3 regions of the Bradyrhizobium sp. RT6a genome follow, and region 1 is predicted to be linked to each of the others. Evidence: predicted binding sites of a transcription regulator. Region 1 holds the regulator's gene; each other region holds the start of a gene.
What was found. Region 1 encodes LexA, which represses DNA repair genes until DNA is damaged. Its sites were predicted from a motif close to TGTTCNNNNTGTGTTCNG; they were not measured.
Positions count from the first base shown of each region.

Region 1 (6,400 bases):
TTTCGGTGCAGCGCACATGCTCAGTTCGGTGTCCGAGCCCGGCCTCGAAAAGACCGCCGAAGCTGCGCCCGACGCCCTGCGCCTCTACCAGCTCTATGTGCGCGGCGACGACGCGTTCGTCGCCGACGTCGTCAGCCGGGCCGAGAAGAATGCCTATGCCGCCTTCTGCCTGACCGTCGACACCGCTCATTACAGCCGTCGCGAACGTGACATCGCCAAGCGCTACGTTCGCGAGAGCCGCCTGCGCGCCACCGGCGGCGATTACCAGAAGGGTCTGGAGTGGCGGACGGTGAAGATGATCAAGGACAAGTTCAAGATCCCGCTGATCCTCAAAGGCATCGCGACGCCGGAGGACGCGCTGATCGCGATCGATCACGGCGTCGAATGGATTTACGTCTCCAACCATGGCGGCCGTCAGCTCGATCACGGTCGCGGCGCCATGCATGTTCTGCCCGAGATTGTCGACGCCGTGAACGGCCGCGCCAAGATCATGGTCGATGGCGGTGTCTGTCGCGGCACCGACATCGTCAAGGCGATCGCGGCGGGCGCCGACCTCGTCGGCATCGGCCGGCTGCAATGCTGGGCGCTGGCGGCGGCCGGCGAAGCCGGCGTGGCGCGCATGCTGGAGCTGCTCGAGGACGAAGTGCTGCGCTGCCTCGGCCTCTTGGGTGCAACCTCGTTCGCCGAGGTCAACAAATCCTGCCTTCATCAGGCGACCGCAACCAACGCGCCCAGCGTGTTCAGCGCGTTTCCGCTGTTCGACCACGAGCCATATCGATACTGAATGAAAGGGTGCAGGTGACATCGCTCTCTCCCGGCAGCGCGGATGCGCTTCTGTTCGATCTCGGCCGCGTGGTGCTCGATATCGATTTCTCCAAGGCCATCGCCTGCTGGTCGGGACATGCCGGCTGCAAGCCCGAATCCCTCGTCGCGCGCTATGTGCGGGACAGCGAAGCCTATCGGTTGCACGAGATGGGGAAGATCAGCGATGAGGACTATTTCGCCTCATTGCGAGCCTCGCTCGGAATCGGCATTTCGGACGCGCAGTTCCTGGAAGGCTGGAACGCGATTTTCGCCGGCGAAATGCCTGACATCGCCGAGCTGCTGCCGCGGGCAGCGAAGCAGATGCCGCTCTACGCTTTCTCCAATACCAACCGGCCGCACGTGGACCATTTCTCAAGGGAATATGCCGACCTCCTCGGCCATTTCCGCGAGCTCTATTTGTCGTCCAGCATCGGCTTGCGCAAACCGGATGCGGAGGCCTTCGACCACGTCGTTGCAGCGATCGGCGTACCCGCCGGGCGCATCGTGTTCTTCGACGATCTTGCCGAAAACATCGAGGGAGCGCGGGCGCGCGGCTTGACGGCCGTGCATGTGACTTCGCCGCGTGACGTCGGGAACGCATTGAAGGCATTGGGCATTTGACGAGGAGCCCTTGTCGCGAAACCCACGGCGGCACGGCCCGACGGGACCAATTTTGAAGGAATTGAGGAACCCGATCACTTTGTGCATTTTTGTACAGAGTTCCGGGAACGGAATACCGCCTTCCGGACTCTTAGAGTCCGTTGGGACTTCTACGGACGGATGCATCATCGTGCTGGGCAAAACCTACCTCACCAAGCAAGCCTCTCTTCTTCTTGAATTCGCCAGGACAACTTCAGATTCGGACCTTTCCGCCAAGCTTGTGAGCAAGGCCGCCGACCTGAAATCCCAAGCCGATCCGCTACCCGACAAGGATCAAGGACCCAAGGCGCCCGACGTAACTCCCGGGCAGGCAGGGAGCTGATCGATACAGGCCGGGGGGCGCACGTCGTTCTCGTCTTACCATGACCACTATCCTGCCGATCTGTAACCTCCTTCGGATCATGGCGCGACGCGCTTGATCCCGGCTTCCGGAACAACATGAAGCGGCGGGAATGACTGCGCCCGTTCAGCCGTTTTTGCCTCCGCGCCCGCGCTCGGCTAGAAGACTTGCGGAACATTCGCCCGAACGTGCCGAGCAGGAGTTTTCGCCGTGGCCTTGATGCCGGTTTCTGACGCGCTTGCCGCAGTGCTGGCGGGTGCAGAGCCGCTGCCGGAAGACATGATTTCCCTCGACGAGGCCTACCATCGCGTGCTCGCGCGTGACGTCGCGGCGCGACGTACGCAGCCGCCGCAGGCGATGTCCGCGATGGACGGCTACGCGGTGCGCGCGGCCGATGCCGCGACGATCGATTCGGAGCTCACCGTCATCGGCGAAGTCGCGGCAGGCCGACCGTTCGCGGGGACGGTCGGCGCCGGCGAGGCCGTGCGGATCTTCACCGGCGGCGTCGTTCCCGGTGGCGCGGACGCCGTCGTGATCCAGGAGGACACGGTCGCCGCCGGCAAGCGTATCACGATCAAGGAAGCCGCGATCGCCGGACGGCACATCCGTCCCGCCGGCGTCGATTTCCGCGAGGGCGACGTGCTCCTGCGCAAGGGAAGCCGTCTCACCGAGCGCGACCTCGCGCTCGCCGCCGGGATGAACCATCCGCACCTTGCCGTTTTCAGGCGTCCGAAGGTCGCGATTCTCGCCACCGGCGACGAGCTGGTGATGCCGGGCACCACGCCCGGTCACGGCCAGATCGTCTATTCCAACGGCTACGCCCTGCACGCGCTCGCCCGCAGGGAGGGCGCCGAGACCATCGACCTCGGTATTGCCGCCGACACGCTGGAGGCCACCACCGCCGGCATTCGCCGCGCCCGCGAGAGCGGCGCCGACATCCTGATCACGACCGGCGGCGCATCGGTCGGCGACCACGATCTGGTCCAGCAGGCACTGAGGGACGAAGGCATCGCGATGGCGTTCTGGAAAATCGCGATGCGGCCAGGCAAGCCGATGATGCACGGTCGGCTCGGCACAATGGGTGTGATCGGCCTGCCGGGCAATCCCGTGTCGTCCTACGTGTGCGCTTTCCTGTTCCTGGTGCCTCTGATTCGCGCCCTGTCTGGCCGTTCTGTGATTCACCATCGCCGTGAAAGCGCCGTGCTCGGCCGCGACGTCGGCGCCAACGACCAGCGCGAGGACTATCTGCGCGCGCATCTGGAGGAGCGTGACGACGGCACACGCGTCGTTCTTCCCGTCAACCATCAGGATTCTTCGCTGCTTGCGAATCTCGCTGCAGCACAGGTACTTCTCGTGCGCGCTCCGTTTGCGCCGAAGGCCGAAGCCGGCACGGCTTGCGAAGTATTGCGGCTCCCCGTCTGAGCGCCTCGGCAACGCGCGTTCCGCGAACTTTGCTCTGTTCACGGTAAATTAAGCAGTTGCGGAACATGTATCGAACATATAGTGTCCGTTCATGATTTGTTTCGAGCATGTAGCGGCATATAGCCGAATTCAGCGTCTCGGAATCGGACGACATCAACCGGGGGACTTTGGTCGAGATGTTAACGCGCAAACAATACGAGCTTCTGCGGTTCATCAGTGAACGTCTGAAGGAAAGTGGCGTGCCGCCTTCCTTCGACGAGATGAAGGATGCGCTCGACCTGCGCTCGAAGTCGGGCATCCATCGCCTGATCACGGCGCTCGAGGAGCGTGGCTTCATCCGACGCCTGCCCAACCGCGCCCGTGCGATTGAAGTCATTAAGCTGCCGGAGCTCCAGGCAGCCGCAGGCAGCCGGCGCGGCTTCACGCCGAGCGTCATCGAGGGCAATCTCGGCAAGGTGCGTGCGAGCTCCAGCCTGCCGGCTGACGAGGGCGAGCGTCCCGTTGCGGTGCCGGTGATGGGCCGCATCGCGGCCGGCACGCCGATCGAGGCGTTGCAGACCCGCAGCCATACCATCAGCGTACCGCCTGACATGCTCGGCTCGGGCGAGCATTACGCGCTCGAAGTGCGCGGCGATTCCATGGTCGAGGCCGGCATTCTTGACGGCGACATGGCACTGATCCAGCGCAACGAGAGCGCCGATACCGGCGACATCGTGGTGGCGCTGATCGACGACGAGGAAGCGACGCTGAAGCGCTTCCGCCGTCGCGGTGCATCGATCGCGCTCGAGCCCGCCAACGCGGCCTATGAGGTCCGCATCCTGCCGCCCAACCGGGTGAAGATTCAGGGCAAGCTGATCGGGCTTTACCGGAAGTACTGATACCGGAAGTGCTTCATACCGGAAGTGCTTGGCGCCTCGCGCGCTTCCACCGGCATCGCCGGTCAGAGATTGGAGCGGATCATCGTCCGCTCCGGCTGGATAGTCGTTCTGGTTCTGCACAGACTATCCGGCCCCTCCTCCGGCGCTGGCTCCTCGCGATGCCCACGGAAACGGCACCGCGTCTCGAGTGTTCGAGGAAACACCGGCCAGCGATCAAGTTCTACCATTGCAGACAAGCCGGCAATGTTCGCGCATGCGCCTCCCGAATGCATCGCAACGGGCTTTGTTCCTATTGAATTCGGGAAAGATAATGTGATCGCAGCTTGCAGAAGCCAGCCGCAGATTTGCCCATAACCAAGCAGAGCGTTCGTGCTTCCACTCTGATAGAGGCCTGCGCCTCGATAAGAGACGCGGGTAGCTATCCCAGCATGAGGAGCACCCGATGTGTGACTACAGCCTGCATGCCGTCGCGTCGCGCCCCGCCGAAGTCGGCGAGACGATCGTCACGACAAGCTTCCGCGGCACCTCGACGCGCGGCTTCGCCTCCGCAGCCGATCCGTCTGTTGCCGTCTGCCTGCTGCCGGGGACGGAGCTCGCCTTCGCCGACGACGTCCGTTACGACAATCGCTGGATCTGGACGCGCACCATCAATTCCCGCGTGGGCAAGTTCGGCAAGATCGATCCGCACATTCCCGACCGCCATCATGATGCGATCGAATTCCCGGACGGCAAATATGTGCTGGTGACGCAGCTCGTCGAAGGCCAGCGCGCGACCGTGCTGCAACTGCCGGTAACTCAGTCGGTGGCCGAGCGCGAGCACAAGGCGCAGATCATCGCCGACCGGCCGCCGACCGTCACGCACCTGCCGATCGGCTGACACAGCCGCCTCCGGCTAGGAGGTCGGGGGTCAGGATTGAATTGCCATCGCCGGCCGCGGCCGGCGAGATGGTGTGGCTTGCGTCCGCGAAATCCAATCGGATGGACCAAGCCCTTACACCTCTCCGCCGCACGAAGTTTGAGCCGCCCTGCCTGAAGTTTGAACGTCCGCTTCGCAGCCAAATGACCGATGCTGTCAGGGCTTGAGACGGCGGACACGCTCGATGAAAACCTTCCTTCGCGTCGTTGAACTCTGGGTGCCCGATCGGACGCGCATGCGGCTGGAGTTTGGCGGCGGCCTCTACGACGAAGGGCTGTCCGCGTTCAAGGCCGTCAGCGAAGAGCTCCACTTCGGATATGACGAGGGACTTCCGGGCAAGGCCTGGGCCGCGGGCCACCCCGTGATCCTCACCAAATTCGCCAACTCCTATTTCAAACGGACCGATCAAGCGCTTGCGGCCGGCCTCACCTGCGGCGTCGCGGTGCCGGTGTTTGCGGGTGAATTCCTGCAAGCCGTCATGGTGCTATTCTGCGGCGACGACGAAGCGCATGTCGGGGCGATCGAGCTTTGGCACAACGACCCAGATGCCTCCCACGAGATGGGGCTCGTGGATGGCTATTATGGCACCGCCGACATGTTCGAATTCAACTCCCGCCACACTAAATTTCCTCGCGGCTTTGGCCTGCCTGGCCGCACCTGGAAGGCGGGGCTGCCGCTGATCATCAAGGACCTGCACGACGCCAGGAGTTTTCTGCGCTGGGAGGACGCAGCCAAGGTCGGGATCAATTGCGGCGTCGGCGTGCCCTATCGGACCGGCACGGACCAGACCTGGGTCCTGACATTCCTCTCCGCGCAGGCCACGCCGATTGCGCGACGCTTCGAGATCTGGATCCCGAACGAGACCCACTCGGCACTGGTGTTCCGCGCCGGCGATTGCAGCGCGCAGACCGACCTTGCCGCGCTCTATGCGGAAAAATCCATTGCCAGAGGCGAAGGCAGCATCGGCGGGGCCTGGGCGACCGGCATGCCCGCGCTCAACGATGAGCTCGCGCATGACGGCTCGGTCGCCGGTTTCGAAGCCTGCACAGCCGGACTGAGCCGGATGGTGGCCCTGCCGGTCATCGGCAATTCCAGGCTCGACGCCGTGCTGGCCTGGTACTTGTAACCGATCCGATCAATCGTCGGCCTGCAAGTCGGTCTCCGCTGGCGTTGCGTCCTTGGTGCGGGGCGCGGTCGTCTTCGGCGCAAGGCTGCCGTCGAAATCACCCTCGCCGGCGCCGGCCGGTAACCAGGGGCGGCTCGTGCCTCTCGCCCTCACCGCCTGAACCACAAAACCGTCACCACGCTGCGTCAGCGCCAGCGCGCTCTGGCTGGCGAGCCGCTGCCGATCGACCACCATCGCCGCGCAATCGGGCGGCG
Region 1 covers NZ_JBEPQC010000002.1:1,305,151-1,311,550, reverse strand. Annotated here, with positions in the region: gene ABIC03_RS16215 (alpha-hydroxy acid oxidase) at 1-784, shown strand, start outside; gene ABIC03_RS16210 (HAD family hydrolase) at 793-1,425, shown strand; gene ABIC03_RS16205 (hypothetical protein) at 1,595-1,786, shown strand; gene ABIC03_RS16200 (molybdopterin molybdotransferase MoeA) at 2,015-3,226, shown strand; gene lexA (transcriptional repressor LexA) at 3,403-4,104, shown strand; gene ABIC03_RS16190 (hypothetical protein) at 4,547-4,981, shown strand; gene ABIC03_RS16185 (GAF domain-containing protein) at 5,205-6,146, shown strand; partial or broken gene ABIC03_RS16180 (ComEC/Rec2 family competence protein) at 6,156-6,400, opposite strand, start outside.

Region 2 (6,400 bases), on a different contig from region 1:
AGCAGTCTCGGCAGATGCGGTTTCGGCGGGAGCGGCTTCAGCAGGAGCGGCAGCCTCAGCGGAGACTGCAGCTTCTTCCTCCGGTGGCGCGATGCCGGGAGCGTCTTCCGGCGTGACGGAAGCCTCAAGCACCGGCTCATCCTGCGCGGGCTCGTCGTGCTGCTCCATCCCTGGCGCATCTTCGACGGTCACAGGCTCGGCGGCGGCTTCGATCGAGGCATCCGCAGGCGCTGCGGCGTCCTCGACCGGCGTCTCTGCCGGAGCTTCGGTGCTTGCTTCCGCAGCCGGCGTTTCCGCAACAACCGGCTTCGCCGGCAGCGGCGGACGCTTGTCCATGCGATAGCCGAGCGCACGCAGCACCGAGGCAAAATCTTCGCCGGCCGAACCGGTGAGCGAGGTCATCGCCTGCGTCACCACAAAACTGCGGCCGTCGAATGCACCGGCGGGCTTTTCGCCGGACGCGTTCTCGCGCCAGGCCAGCGCCGGACGGATCAGATCGGCCAGGCGCTCCAGGATGTCGACGCGCACAGCGCGCTCGCCGGCCTGCTTGTAGCCGAGCACGCGATAGGCATCGCGCGGCAGCTGCTTGTCGACCGGGAACGAGGTGCGGCCGGAGCTTGCCAGATGCTGCGCGCCCGACAGCGCCGAGGGATCGACATTGTCCTGCTTCAGCGCCCAGAGCAGCGCGGCCAGCGCACGCCCGGCCGGCTTGAGCAGGCCGGGGAAATAGAGGTGATAGGCGCCGAAGCGGACGCCGTATTTGCGCAAGGTCGCGCGCGAGGGCTGGTCGAGGTCCTTCAGCTCGTTGGCGATCTTCGGGCGCTCCAGCACGCCGAGCGCCTCGACTAGCTGATAGGCGATGCCGCGGGCGATGCCGGTGACGTCCTCGGCCTTACTGAGCTCGAACAGCGGCCCGAGCAGCTTTTCGATATGCGTCTTGAGCCAGAGGTCGAGCCGGGCCTGCACCTTGTCGCGGGGGGCGCCCGTGAGGCGTTCGTCGGAGATGATGCGGATGCGCGGATGCAACGCGTCCTCTGCGGCAGACAGCCGCGCCACGGCGTCGCCGGTCCAGCGGATGATGCCTTCCGAGGTCAGCACGAACTGCTCGTCCGGCGCATTGCCCAGTTTTTCGGCGCGCGCATTGATCTCGCCGGCGAGCACGGCCTGCGCTGCAGCCTGCAACGCTTTCGCATCGGAGCCGGCTTCCGCCGCATCCGGTGCAAAGGTGAAGCCATCGAGGCGGCCGATGACATGGCCTTCGACGATGACTTCGCCGGTCTTGCCGATTTCCGTATTCAAGCTCGTGTTCTCCCGCAGGCGGCGCATCAATACACTGGTCCGGCGATCAACGAAACGCTCAGTCAAGCGTTCATGGAGCGCATCCGATAATTTATTTTCGACCTCGCGGGCGATCCCCTGCCAGCGTTCCGGGTCTTTCAGCCAGTCGGGACGGTTGGCGACGAAGGTCCAGGTGCGAATCTGCGCGATCCGGGCCGACAGCGTGTCGATATCGCCGTCGACGCGGTCGGCCTGGTCGATCTGGGTCCTGAACCAGGCGTCGGGGATGCATCCCTTCCGCATCAGGAAGCCGTACAGCGTCGTGACCAGCTCGGCATGGGCGGCCGGTGACAGCTTTCGATAATCCGGGACCTGGCAGGCCTCCCACAGCCGTTCCACCGCGTCCTTGCCATGCGCGACATCGCGCACCTCGGCGTCGCGGGCGGCGTGGTCGAGCACGCGCATGTCCTCGGCGATGGGCGCGCGCGTCAGCGCCTCGTGGCCCGGGGCCAGGTTCAGCGACACCTGGAGCGCGCCGAGGGAAGCAAAATCCAGCTTCGAATTGCGCCATTGCAAAACCTTCACGGGATCGAAGGTGTGGTTCTGCAGCGCATTGACGAGCTCGGGCTCGAACGGCGCGCAGCGGCCGGTGGTGCCGAAGGTGCCGTTGCGGGTGGCGCGGCCGGCGCGGCCGGCGATCTGGCCGAATTCGGACGGCGTCAGGCGGCGGAACTGGTAGCCGTCGAACTTGCGGTCGGAGGCGAAGGCGACGTGGTCGACGTCGAGATTGAGGCCCATGCCGACGGCGTCGGTGGCGACGAGGTAATCGACCTCGCCGTTCTGGAACATCGCGACCTGCGCATTGCGGGTGCGCGGCGAGAGCGAGCCCAGCACCACGGCGGCGCCGCCATGCTGGCGGCGGATCAGCTCGGCGATGGCGTAGACCTCGTCGGCCGAGAAGGCGACGATGGCGGTGCGGCGCGGCTGCCGCGTGATCTTGCGATCGCCCGCGAATTCCAGCTGCGACAGGCGCGGCCGCGTGATCATGGAGACGCCGGGCAGCAGCCGCTCGATGATCGGACGCATCGTCGCAGCGCCCAGCAGCAGCGTCTCGTCGCGGCCGCGGCGGTTGAGGATGCGGTCGGTGAAGACGTGGCCGCGTTCGAGATCAGACGCGATCTGCAGCTCGTCGACGGCGAGGAACGAGACGTCGAGATCCCGCGGCATCGCCTCGACGGTCGAGACCCAGTAGCGCGGCGATTTCGGCTTGATCTTCTCCTCGCCGGTCACAAGCGCGACGGCATCGCTGCCGACCCGCGCGGCGATCTTGTTGTAGACCTCGCGCGCCAGCAGGCGCAGCGGCAGCCCGATCATGCCGGAGGGATGCGCGAGCATCCGCTCGATGGCGAGATGGGTCTTGCCGGTGTTGGTGGGACCAAGCACCGCAGTGACGCCGGCGCCGGGAAGCCGATCGGAAGCGAAGGGGGAGGAGGAAAAAGGCATCTGGGGGATTAGGTAATGGCGATTGGGGCGAATGTCAGTGCTGTTTTGGGGCGGCGGCGCGAAGGGCTGGCCTCACACACTGCTGTCATCGCCCGGCTCGACCGGGCGATCCAGTATTCCAGAGGCGGCGCAGATCAGACCGAGAGGGCGCGGCGTACTGGATGCTCCGGTCAAGCCGGGGCATGACAGCGGAGAATGCGGCGCCCCTCCCCAGATCCCGCGCAACTGTCTCACTTTGCGACGCTTTTCCCGTTGGCTTTAAGCTTCGGAACGAGTTGAGAACGAATCGCGGCCGAATCGCTGACTCCCCCTTGAGTCCTGTTCCGTTCTCGCAAGATGTCGCGGGAGGCCTATTGGTTCGCACTAGATGGAGTTTTGGCCCGCCGCACAAGCGACGTTTCAATGGCGGAATCGTTAAAGCTGGGGACGACGCGGAGTCGAATCAGAATCGGGGAGGAGTCAAATGGATTCCCGCTCCTGGACCCCCTCCAAAACAAAAGCGCGAAAACAACCCCATGCACAGTAGGCATGTCATTGAAATCGCTTGCGTTTATTCTCACCAAAAAGGGAGGTTCAGCGCGGGACGCCAGCCCTACTGCGTCTTCGCCACCCTGGGCGGCTGGGCCGTGGTGATGAAGGAGGTCGCTTCCAGCATGGCCGGCCCGAGCGGGGTCGGCACTTTCAGCCAGAACGGGACCAGGATGCGCGTGCCGGCGATCGGCGCGAACGCGACCTCGATGTTGCGCTGGGCGGCGAGATATTTGATCACGGGACGGTCGGGGATGTAGCCGGCGATGGGGACGAAATACAGCGAGCAGACCACGACCTGGCCGTGATAGCCCTTCTCCGCCTTGACGTTCTCCATGCGCTTGAAATCGAGCTTGAGCTCGTAGCGCATGCGGCCGTCGAACACGGCGGCGCTGCCGTGGCAGGCGTCCGCCGACAGCACATCGCCGGTGCCGGATACGCGCACCAGCGAGGCCGTCATCGGGTCCCAGACGCCGCGGCGATGCGCGTCGGTGACGACGATGCGGTCGGGATCGACCGGCGGCTCCGGCAGGATGGCAAAATCCTTCACATTGCCCTTGTCGAGCGTGATGCGGATCTCTTCGGTCTTCTTCGAGGTGGTGGTGGAGGCCTGGTAGCCGGTCGCGACCAGCGCACCGTTGACCACACGGCCCTGCGAGGCGCCGGTGCCGGACCCGCCCGCGAACGATTTCAAAAGCCCCGAGGTGCCGCCGGAGGCCGCGGCCGCGAACACGTCGTCCTGGATGTCGATGTTCCAGGCGCCCTTGCCGACCGGAATGCCCGCCAGCGTCGCCTCGTATTGCGCCTCGAGCTTGCCCTGCGCCGCCGCGGGCTCCGCTGCCCACGCCAAAACCAGCCCGAAAAGGGCCGCCATGACCCAGCGGCCGGCAGAGCGCGGATCACTTGCGCGCCGCTCCGCTGAGCGCAGCTCATTTGGGCGCAGCTCATTTGGACGCAGACTTGGCGCAAGATGAGGCGTTGTGAGCACGAAACAATCCAATCGGGGCGCGAACGGTTGTTACTTAAGCCAAAAACCGCGCCAAGCAATGTGTCCGGGCCTATCCGCGTCCGGAACTCCACCTGATACTTCGGGCGCGAATACGCCCTTTATGTGATGGTAAGGCGCGATAATCATTGCCGTTTTGGTGATCGGGCCGGGTCAGAAGCCCGCACCTCACCCCGCCACCTCCACCGCCGTCATGCCCCGGCTTGACCGGGGCATCCAGCACGCCGCGGCCCCTCTGGTCAGCCGTACCGTCTCGGCGTACTGGATCGCCCGGTCCCGGCTCCGCCAAGGCTACGCCGAGGCCTACACGGGTGCTCGGCCCGCCGAAGCTTCAGCGAAGGCGGCAAGCCGGGCGATGACACCGCTTTATGCCGCTCGAGATCCCGGTTTCGCGCTCTCGCGCGCCCACATTGCGCAAGCGCGCAATGGGGGAACGACGGGCCAAAAACGGCCCGTCGCCTTGACGTCCCGCCGCTTCCCCCCTATACGTCCGCCCGCTCCCTGCAAGGACAGAGAATTTGCCCGTGGCGCCCCGAATGGCGGCCGCACATCGTTGGGAAAGATTGAGGATTTTGCCATGTCTCGCCGCTGCGAATTGACGGCCAAGGGCCCCCAGGTCGGCCACACGGTCAGCCACTCCAACATCAAGACCAAGCGCCGCTTCCTGCCGAACCTGGTCAACGTGACCTTCATCAGCGAAGCGCTGGGCCGCAACGTGCGCCTGCGCGTCTCCACCAACGCGATCAAGAGCGTCGACCACAATGGCGGCCTCGATCCCTTCCTGCTCAAGGCCAAGGCCGCCGTGCTGTCGCCGCGCGCCCTCGAGCTGAAGCGCGCCATCCAGAAGAAGGTCGGCCCGACCCCGGCGCCGGAGAAGAAGGCGAGCTAATAATTTTCGGATTGGGCGAGGGCTTGCGTCGCGAGGCGTAGCTTAGCCGGATCAAGTTTTACGTGACGGCCGGATCGGAAGATCCGGCCGTTTTGTTTTGGAGGTACGAAAGTAGGCTGTTTCGCGCCCCATCCTTTTGGATAAGGTAGAACAAACTACAAGCAAAAGTTGCTAGGCGGGGGGCGGGCTACGAGCAGACTGCGACACCACGCAATTGTGTGTTCAGTTATCGGGGGAGCGGCGCTCCTGACCGCGCTCAACACTAGTGCTATTTCGCAAGATCAAAATGCAATCGCACGTCACTGTCTAGCGATTGCAGACGTCAACCAACGTGTTGACTGCTTAGAGACCGGCATCCTTCCGGAAGTCCGATCAACAATCCCCTCACAACAGACGCCGGCGAGTCAGCCCAACCCAAGCTTTGACTGTCGAGTTGTTAAGTCACCCGTGGATCGCGCTATATGCGGCGACGTCACCTTAGCTCAATGGGATGCGTTCATGGGACGCACCTATCAACAAGCGCTGAGAATCTCGAAAGATCGCCAAGCTTTATTAGAGAGCCAGCGAAACTGGCTGACGCAACGAGAAACGACCTGCTCCTCGGTCACGGGCAATTTGACCTGGTCGTGCATTCTGGACGCGACGAGGTCGCGTAAGCGTCGAGGAAAAGCGCGTGATCAAAGCACTGATCGCAGTCCCCGACGGTCGCTGCTCAATAGTGTTGACATTTGTTAACACTTGCCTTATATTCAGGTCTCCTCATGGCTGATCGGCCGAGGCACCCGCATAAGGAGATTGAGGCCGTCGTCGCGCACGCCGAGTCGATCGGATGGCGGTGGCGCAAGATGGGGCATTGGGGGCGGCTGTTCTGCGCGCATGCCGGACGTGACGGCTGCCAGGTCGGCGTGAACGGTACGCCGAAGAATCCGGAAGACCATGCTCGGCAGGTGATGCGGGCGATCGGCCGGTGCCCGCACGGAAAGGAGGAAGACAAGTGAAGAAGTTCGAGTTCAGCATTATTGCGTCCGGCCTCGATCCTGCGGCGGAGGATTTCGAGCAGCGCTTCTACGATGCCGGCTGCGACGATGCGGCGATCGCCTTCCAGAAGGGCCACATCATCGTCGACTTCACCCGGGAGGCGAAATCAGTCAGCGAGGCCATCGTCACGGCGGTGCAAAACGTGCAGGCCGCCGGCG
Region 2 covers NZ_JBEPQC010000007.1:160,463-166,862, reverse strand. Annotated here, with positions in the region: gene ABIC03_RS30110 (helicase-related protein) at 1-2,781, opposite strand, end outside; gene ABIC03_RS30105 (DUF3108 domain-containing protein) at 3,374-4,183, opposite strand; gene rpmB (50S ribosomal protein L28) at 4,893-5,204, shown strand; gene ABIC03_RS30095 (lysozyme inhibitor LprI family protein) at 5,421-5,939, shown strand; gene ABIC03_RS30090 (hypothetical protein) at 5,966-6,202, shown strand; gene ABIC03_RS30085 (hypothetical protein) at 6,199-6,400, shown strand, end outside.
Region 2: ABIC03_RS30110 (helicase-related protein) is a predicted target of LexA. The motif match lies at 3,048-3,065, and genes of this name have one in related genera.

Region 3 (6,400 bases), 100 kb from region 1:
AGCGATCGGCGACGTCGTTGATGGTGCGCAGGAACCACGGAAAGCTGTCGGCCAGCGTGCCGTCGAGATCGAAGATGGCGAGGGAGTAGGGCATGGAGGCGAGGCTACACCGCTAGGCTTTCCACACGGTTTCCTCGGTCCATCCGAGTTGGTCAAATTCGGAAGCCCTGAGCGGTGCTTCTCCCTCGGCGAAGAATTCGTCGAGCTGAGGCGGCGCGATACTTGTTGCAGAGAGCATCGCGTGCGCCTGTCCGCGGTGATGGATCTGGTGCTGAAACAGATGCATGAGTAGCCGATCACGGCGTTCGGTCTGGGCCCGCGTGTCGCGGTTGATCCGCACAATGCCGTCGAGATTCTCGGGCGTCAGCGCATCGCAGACAGCAATCAAGCGCTTGTCGATCGCGGATTGCGCGGGCTTCAGCGCGGCAAGTGAAAGGTGCGGCACCTGGTTCTTCCAAGCCGCCGGTCCCAGCCATCCGCCCTCCAGCGCATCGACATAGAAGAGGTCAATGACATGGATGTGGTTGAGCGTGCGCTGCAAGCTTGGAAAGAAGCCGGTTCGTGCGGCTTCGAAGTCAGCCTGAGACAGCGCGGCGCAAGCAGTAAGCAGCCGATGGTTTGCCCAAGCATTATTGTGGGCGAACGCACGATAGGTTTGCACAAGTCCTGCAGGCAAACGCGATCTCCTTCAGACAAATGCTTCTGCACATTCCAGGTGGGCTACTCCGCCGCCTCGCTCGCCGCGCGCCTCCGCTTCGGCTTCCGCGCCTTCGCCAGCACCGGGGCCAGAAACTTGCCCGTGTAGCTCCGCGGCGCTTTCGCGATGTCCTCCGGCGGTCCCCAGGCGACGATCTCACCGCCGCCGTCGCCGCCTTCGGGGCCGAGATCGATGACCCAGTCGGCGGTCTTGATGACTTCGAGATTGTGCTCGATGACGACGACCGTGTTGCCCTGCGCGACCAGCTCGTGCAGCACTTCCAGAAGCTTCTTGACGTCGTGAAAATGCAGGCCGGTGGTCGGCTCGTCCAGGATGTAGAGCGTGCGGCCGGTGGCGCGCTTGGACAGCTCCTTGGCCAGCTTGACGCGCTGGGCTTCGCCGCCGGACAGCGTCGTGGCCTGCTGGCCGACATGGATGTAGTCGAGGCCGACGCGATGCAGCGTCTGGAATGTCTCGCGCACGCGTGGGACCGCCTTGAAGAACTCGGCGGCTTCCTCGACGGTCATGTCGAGTACGTCGGCGATGCTCTTGCCCTTGAACAGGACTTCCAAGGTCTCGCGGTTGTAGCGCTTGCCCTTGCAGACGTCGCAGGTGACGTAGACGTCGGGCAGAAAGTGCATCTCGATCTTGATGACGCCGTCGCCCTGGCAGGCTTCGCAGCGGCCGCCCTTGACGTTGAAGGAGAAGCGGCCGGGCTCGTAGCCGCGCGCTTTCGACTCGGGGAGGCCGGCGAACCATTCGCGGATCGGCGTGAAGGCGCCGGTATAGGTCGCGGGGTTGGAACGTGGCGTGCGGCCGATCGGCGACTGGTCGATGTCGATGATCTTGTCGATGTGCTCGAGACCCTCGATGCGGTCGTGCGGCGCCGCGCCTTCGCTGGCATTGTTCAGCTTGCGCGCGATCGCCTTGTAGAGCGTGTCGATCAGCAGCGTCGACTTGCCGCCGCCGGAGACGCCGGTGACGGCCGTGAACAGGCCGAGCGGGATTTCGGCCGTGACGTTCTTGAGATTGTTGCCGCGCGCGTTGACCACCTTGATGGTGCGGCGATGGTTCGGCGGACGCCGCTCCGGCACCTCGACCTCGAGCTCGCCGGTGAGATATTTGCCGGTCAGCGAGTTGGGGTTGCGCATGATCTCGGCGGGCGTGCCTTCGGCGATGATGTTGCCGCCATGCATGCCGGCGCCGGGGCCGATGTCGAGCACGTGGTCGGCGAGCAGGATTGCGTCCTCGTCGTGCTCGACCACGATCACGGTGTTGCCGAGGTCACGAAGTCTCTTGAGGGTGTCGAGCAGGCGCGCATTGTCGCGCTGGTGCAGGCCGATCGAGGGCTCGTCGAGCACATAGAGCACGCCTGTCAGCCCCGAGCCGATCTGCGAGGCCAGGCGGATGCGCTGGCTCTCGCCGCCGGAGAGCGTGCCGGAGGAGCGGGAGAGCGTGAGGTAGTTGAGGCCGACGTCGAGCAGGAAGGTGAGGCGCTCGCGGATCTCCTTGAGGATGCGGCCGGCGATCTCGTTCTGCTGGGTGTTCAGCGCCTCCGGGACGGTCTCGAACCACGCGCCGGCGCCCTTCACCGACATCTCGGAAATGTTGCCGATATGCTTGCCGCCGATCTTGACGCAGAGCGCCTCGGGCTTCAGCCGAAAGCCCTTGCAACCCTCGCAGGGCACGTCGTGGAAATACTTCGCCAGCTCCTCGCGCGCCCACTCGCTCTCGGTCTCGCGATAGCGGCGGTTAATGTTGGTGATGACGCCCTCGAACGGCTTCTTGGTGTCGTAGGAGCGGACGCCGTCCTCGTAGGAGAACTTGATCTCGTCCTCGCCGGAACCATGGAGGATCGCGTTCTGCGTCTTCTTGGGCAGATCCTTCCATTTGGTGGTCAGTGTGAACTTGTAGTGCTTGCCGAGCGCAGTCAGCGTTTGAATGTAATAGGGCGACGACGACTTGGCCCAGGGCGCGATCGCGCCCTTGCCGATGGCGAGCTCCTTGTCGGGGATGACGAGGTCTTCGTCGACATGCTGCTCGACGCCGAGGCCGCCGCAGGCCGGGCAGGCGCCATAGGGATTGTTGAACGAGAACAGCCGGGGCTCGATTTCGGGGATGGTGAAGCCGGACACCGGACAGGCGAATTTTTCCGAGAACAGCATGCGCTCGGGTCCGCTCTTGTCGTGGATCTTTGCGGTCTTCTTTTTCTCCTCCGCGGGGGCTGCTGCAGCCGGCGCGTCCGCGAATTCGATGACGGCGAGGCCCTCGGCGAGCTTGAGCGCGGTCTCGAAGCTTTCGGCGAGGCGCTGGCCGATGTCGGCGCGCACCACGATGCGATCGACCACGACGTCGATGTCGTGCGGGAATTTCTTGTCGAGAACAGGCGCTTCCGCGAGCTCGTGGAAGGCGCCGTCGATCTTGACGCGCTGAAAGCCCTTCTTGAGCCATTCGGCGAGTTCTTTGCGGTACTCGCCCTTGCGGCCACGCACGACGGGCGCGAGCAGATAGAGCCGCGAGCCCTCGGGCAGCGCCAGCACGCGATCGACCATCTGCGAGACGGTCTGGCTCTCGATCGGCAGGCCGGTGGCGGGCGAATAGGGCACGCCGACGCGCGCCCACAGCAGGCGCATGTAGTCGTAGATTTCGGTCACCGTGCCGACGGTGGAGCGCGGGTTCTTGGACGTCGTCTTCTGCTCGATCGAGATCGCCGGCGATAGGCCGTCGATCTGGTCGACGTCGGGCTTCTGCATCATCTCCAGGAACTGGCGGGCATAGGCCGACAGAGATTCGACGTAGCGGCGCTGGCCCTCGGCGTAGATGGTGTCGAACGCGAGCGAGGATTTGCCGGAGCCCGACAGCCCCGTGAACACCACCAGCTTGTCGCGGGGAATCTCGACGTCGACGTTCTTGAGGTTGTGCTCGCGCGCGCCACGGATGGTAATTGCGCGCAGGTTTGATCCCACGTTCTGTTGTTGGCGCTTCGCCTTGATCACTTCGTCCATCCTGGTGGTCCTCAGGGAATCCAAGAGCGCGCGATCGCGCCAACTGAATAGGCGCGCTTCGCCCGGAACCGGGATCGGCGCCGATGGGGTTGTAAGCGAACGTAGGAAGAACGAGGACGGATTTCCAGTGGGACTTGCGAATCGTCAACCGATTGTTGGCGCGCTGGCGGCATCTGGCAGGAGCAGGGCCTTGCGGAACTGCGCAGGAGCGGCCGGTCAAACAAAAAGGCCGGCGCAAGGCCGGCCTTTCGTAACGCGGATGGCGTTGGAGCTAAGTACTGAGCTCAGTACTTGGCGACCACCGGGCCCCCGAAGTGATAGTTCACGCCGACCTGCACGGTGTGGAAGCTGTCCGTACCCGTGTTGAACGGGAGACCGATGCCGGAGAAGTACGTCTCGCCGCTGAAGCTGCGATAGAGGTACTCGCCCTTGACCGACCACTGAGGGGCAAAGAACGCTTCGACGCCCGCACCGACGGTCCAGCCGGAGCGCAGCTTGGTGTCAGAAACGCTCACGCCGGGGACGCTGAGGGTCAGCTTGTTGTCGATCCAGGCGTAACCACCAGTGCCGTAGAACAGGACATTGTTGACGGCGTAGCCGATGCGGCCGCGCACGGTGCCCAGTGCGTCGATCTTGTTCGACAGGGTGAGGCCGCCCACCAGCGCCGACGCGCTGAGGTCAGCCCATGCAGCATCGGCCTCGAGACCGAACACAACGTTGCCGGTCTGCCAGTTGTAGCCGGCGGTGCCACCGACGAAACCGCCCTTCACCTTCGGGTCGGTCGAGGAGTCTTCCCAAGCGCCGCCGCCAACGATACCGAGGTAGAAGCCGGTCCAGTTGTAGACCGAAGCCATGGCCACCGGGGCCTTGGTGTAGGGGCGCGCCGCGAGATCAGCGGCCGAAGCCGGGGCAGCGAGAGCGAACAAACAGGCCGAAGCCAACAAAACCTTTTTCATTTTCAACTAATCCCAGTCCCAGTTTCTGATTGTGCCTTCCACGATAGGGAAGGGCATCGGACTCACTTGCCCAACTGAGGCCGTACTTACACCATTGAAGCCGCAAGTTGTGTCACTGGAAAGCCACAGCAGCCTGAAAATGGTGCAGTTGCTGACCTATTGTTCCCATAGAGGGCAAGCCTTTCTTCCTTTCCGGGAACCCACAAGGTGCCTTTTGGGGCGTGCCTTTTCACAGCACATTGGCGATCGATCCCACACATTCAGTGCTGTCGTTCGCCAAGAACAAATCTGGAACGAACTGGAGGTCGATGCTATATGTGGGGATAACCCGAGGGGTGACGGACGGATCGGCGTCCGCAAGCGTTCGGCGAGCGTATAGGGTCGCCTCAACGGGCACGGCGGAACGCGGGGAGCGGACCGGCCTTCTTGAATTCAGTGACATTCGGAGCGGAGAGCGGAGATGGCGGGAAGCGTCAACAAGGTCATTCTGGTTGGAAATCTCGGCAAGGATCCCGAAATCCGCCGCACCCAGGACGGGCGGCCGATCGCCAATCTGAGCGTCGCCACTTCGGAAACGTGGCGCGACAAGGCGACCGGCGAGCGCAAGGAAAAGACCGAGTGGCACCGCGTCGTGATCTTCAATGAAGGGCTCTGCAAGGTCGCCGAACAATATCTGAAGAAGGGCGCCAAGATTTACGTCGAAGGTGCGCTCCAGACCCGCAAATGGACCGACCAGAGCGGCGTCGAAAAGTACTCCACCGAAGTCGTGCTGCAGGGCTTCAACTCCACCCTGACGATGCTGGACGGTCGTAGCGGCGGCGGCGGAGGCGGCAGCTTCGGCGACGAGCCGGGCGGCGATTTCGGCTCCCCCGGTCCCGTCAGCAGCGCGCCGCGGCGCCCTGTTGCAGCCGGCGGCGGTGGCCGCAACAGCGACATGGACGACGATATCCCGTTCTGAGCGATACCGTTCTGAGAACGCGGCGTCTCGATGCGGACGCGCCGGCCGGATGGGCGGCGCTTCTCATCTCGTGTCAGAAAATCCCGCTAATCGGCAGGACGGGCTCGGGATTTCCGGGCCCGCTTCCTGTTTGGGTTGAGTTCGGATTGCGGCTTGGCAAACGCGCTGATGGGGCAGGCTCGGCGCGCGGTTTTCCACGCGTGACCGGCAATTTTGCAAGGTCGATGCGGGGGCTGACCGAGACACCGCTCGCGAGGGCTTAAGCTATTGGAAAAATAGGCGGAAAAAGCGCTTCCCAGATCGCCGCGAGGGTGGTTATCAGAGGCTCGATGCGCTATATGATTCCCAGATAAAACCTCACCGGATTTCCCCTTGGCTGACGACGACGACAAGCCCGGCGACCAGCCGGCGCAACCCTCGGATATTCGCCCCGTCTCCATCTTCGAGGAGATGAAGAAGTCCTATCTCGACTACGCCATGAGCGTGATCGTGGCGCGGGCGCTGCCTGACGCCCGCGACGGTCTCAAGCCGGTGCATCGCCGCATCCTGTACTCGATGAACGAGCAGGGGCACACGCCGGACAAGAAGTACGTCAAGTCCGCCCGCGTGGTCGGTGACGTCATCGGTAAATATCATCCGCATGGCGACCAGTCGATCTACGACGCCATGGTCCGGATGGCGCAGGACTTCTCCATGCGCGTGCCGCTGATCGACGGCCAGGGCAATTTCGGCTCGGTCGACGGCGATCCTCCGGCGGCCTATCGTTATACCGAAGCCCGATTGA
Region 3 covers NZ_JBEPQC010000002.1:1,409,013-1,415,412, forward strand. Annotated here, with positions in the region: gene ABIC03_RS16675 (HAD-IA family hydrolase) at 1-94, opposite strand, end outside; gene ABIC03_RS16680 (DinB family protein) at 113-676, opposite strand; gene uvrA (excinuclease ABC subunit UvrA) at 721-3,702, opposite strand; gene ABIC03_RS16690 (outer membrane protein) at 3,987-4,658, opposite strand; gene ABIC03_RS16695 (single-stranded DNA-binding protein) at 5,119-5,616, shown strand; gene gyrA (DNA gyrase subunit A) at 5,989-6,400, shown strand, end outside.
Region 3: uvrA (excinuclease ABC subunit UvrA) is a predicted target of LexA. The motif match lies at 3,798-3,815, and genes of this name have one in related genera.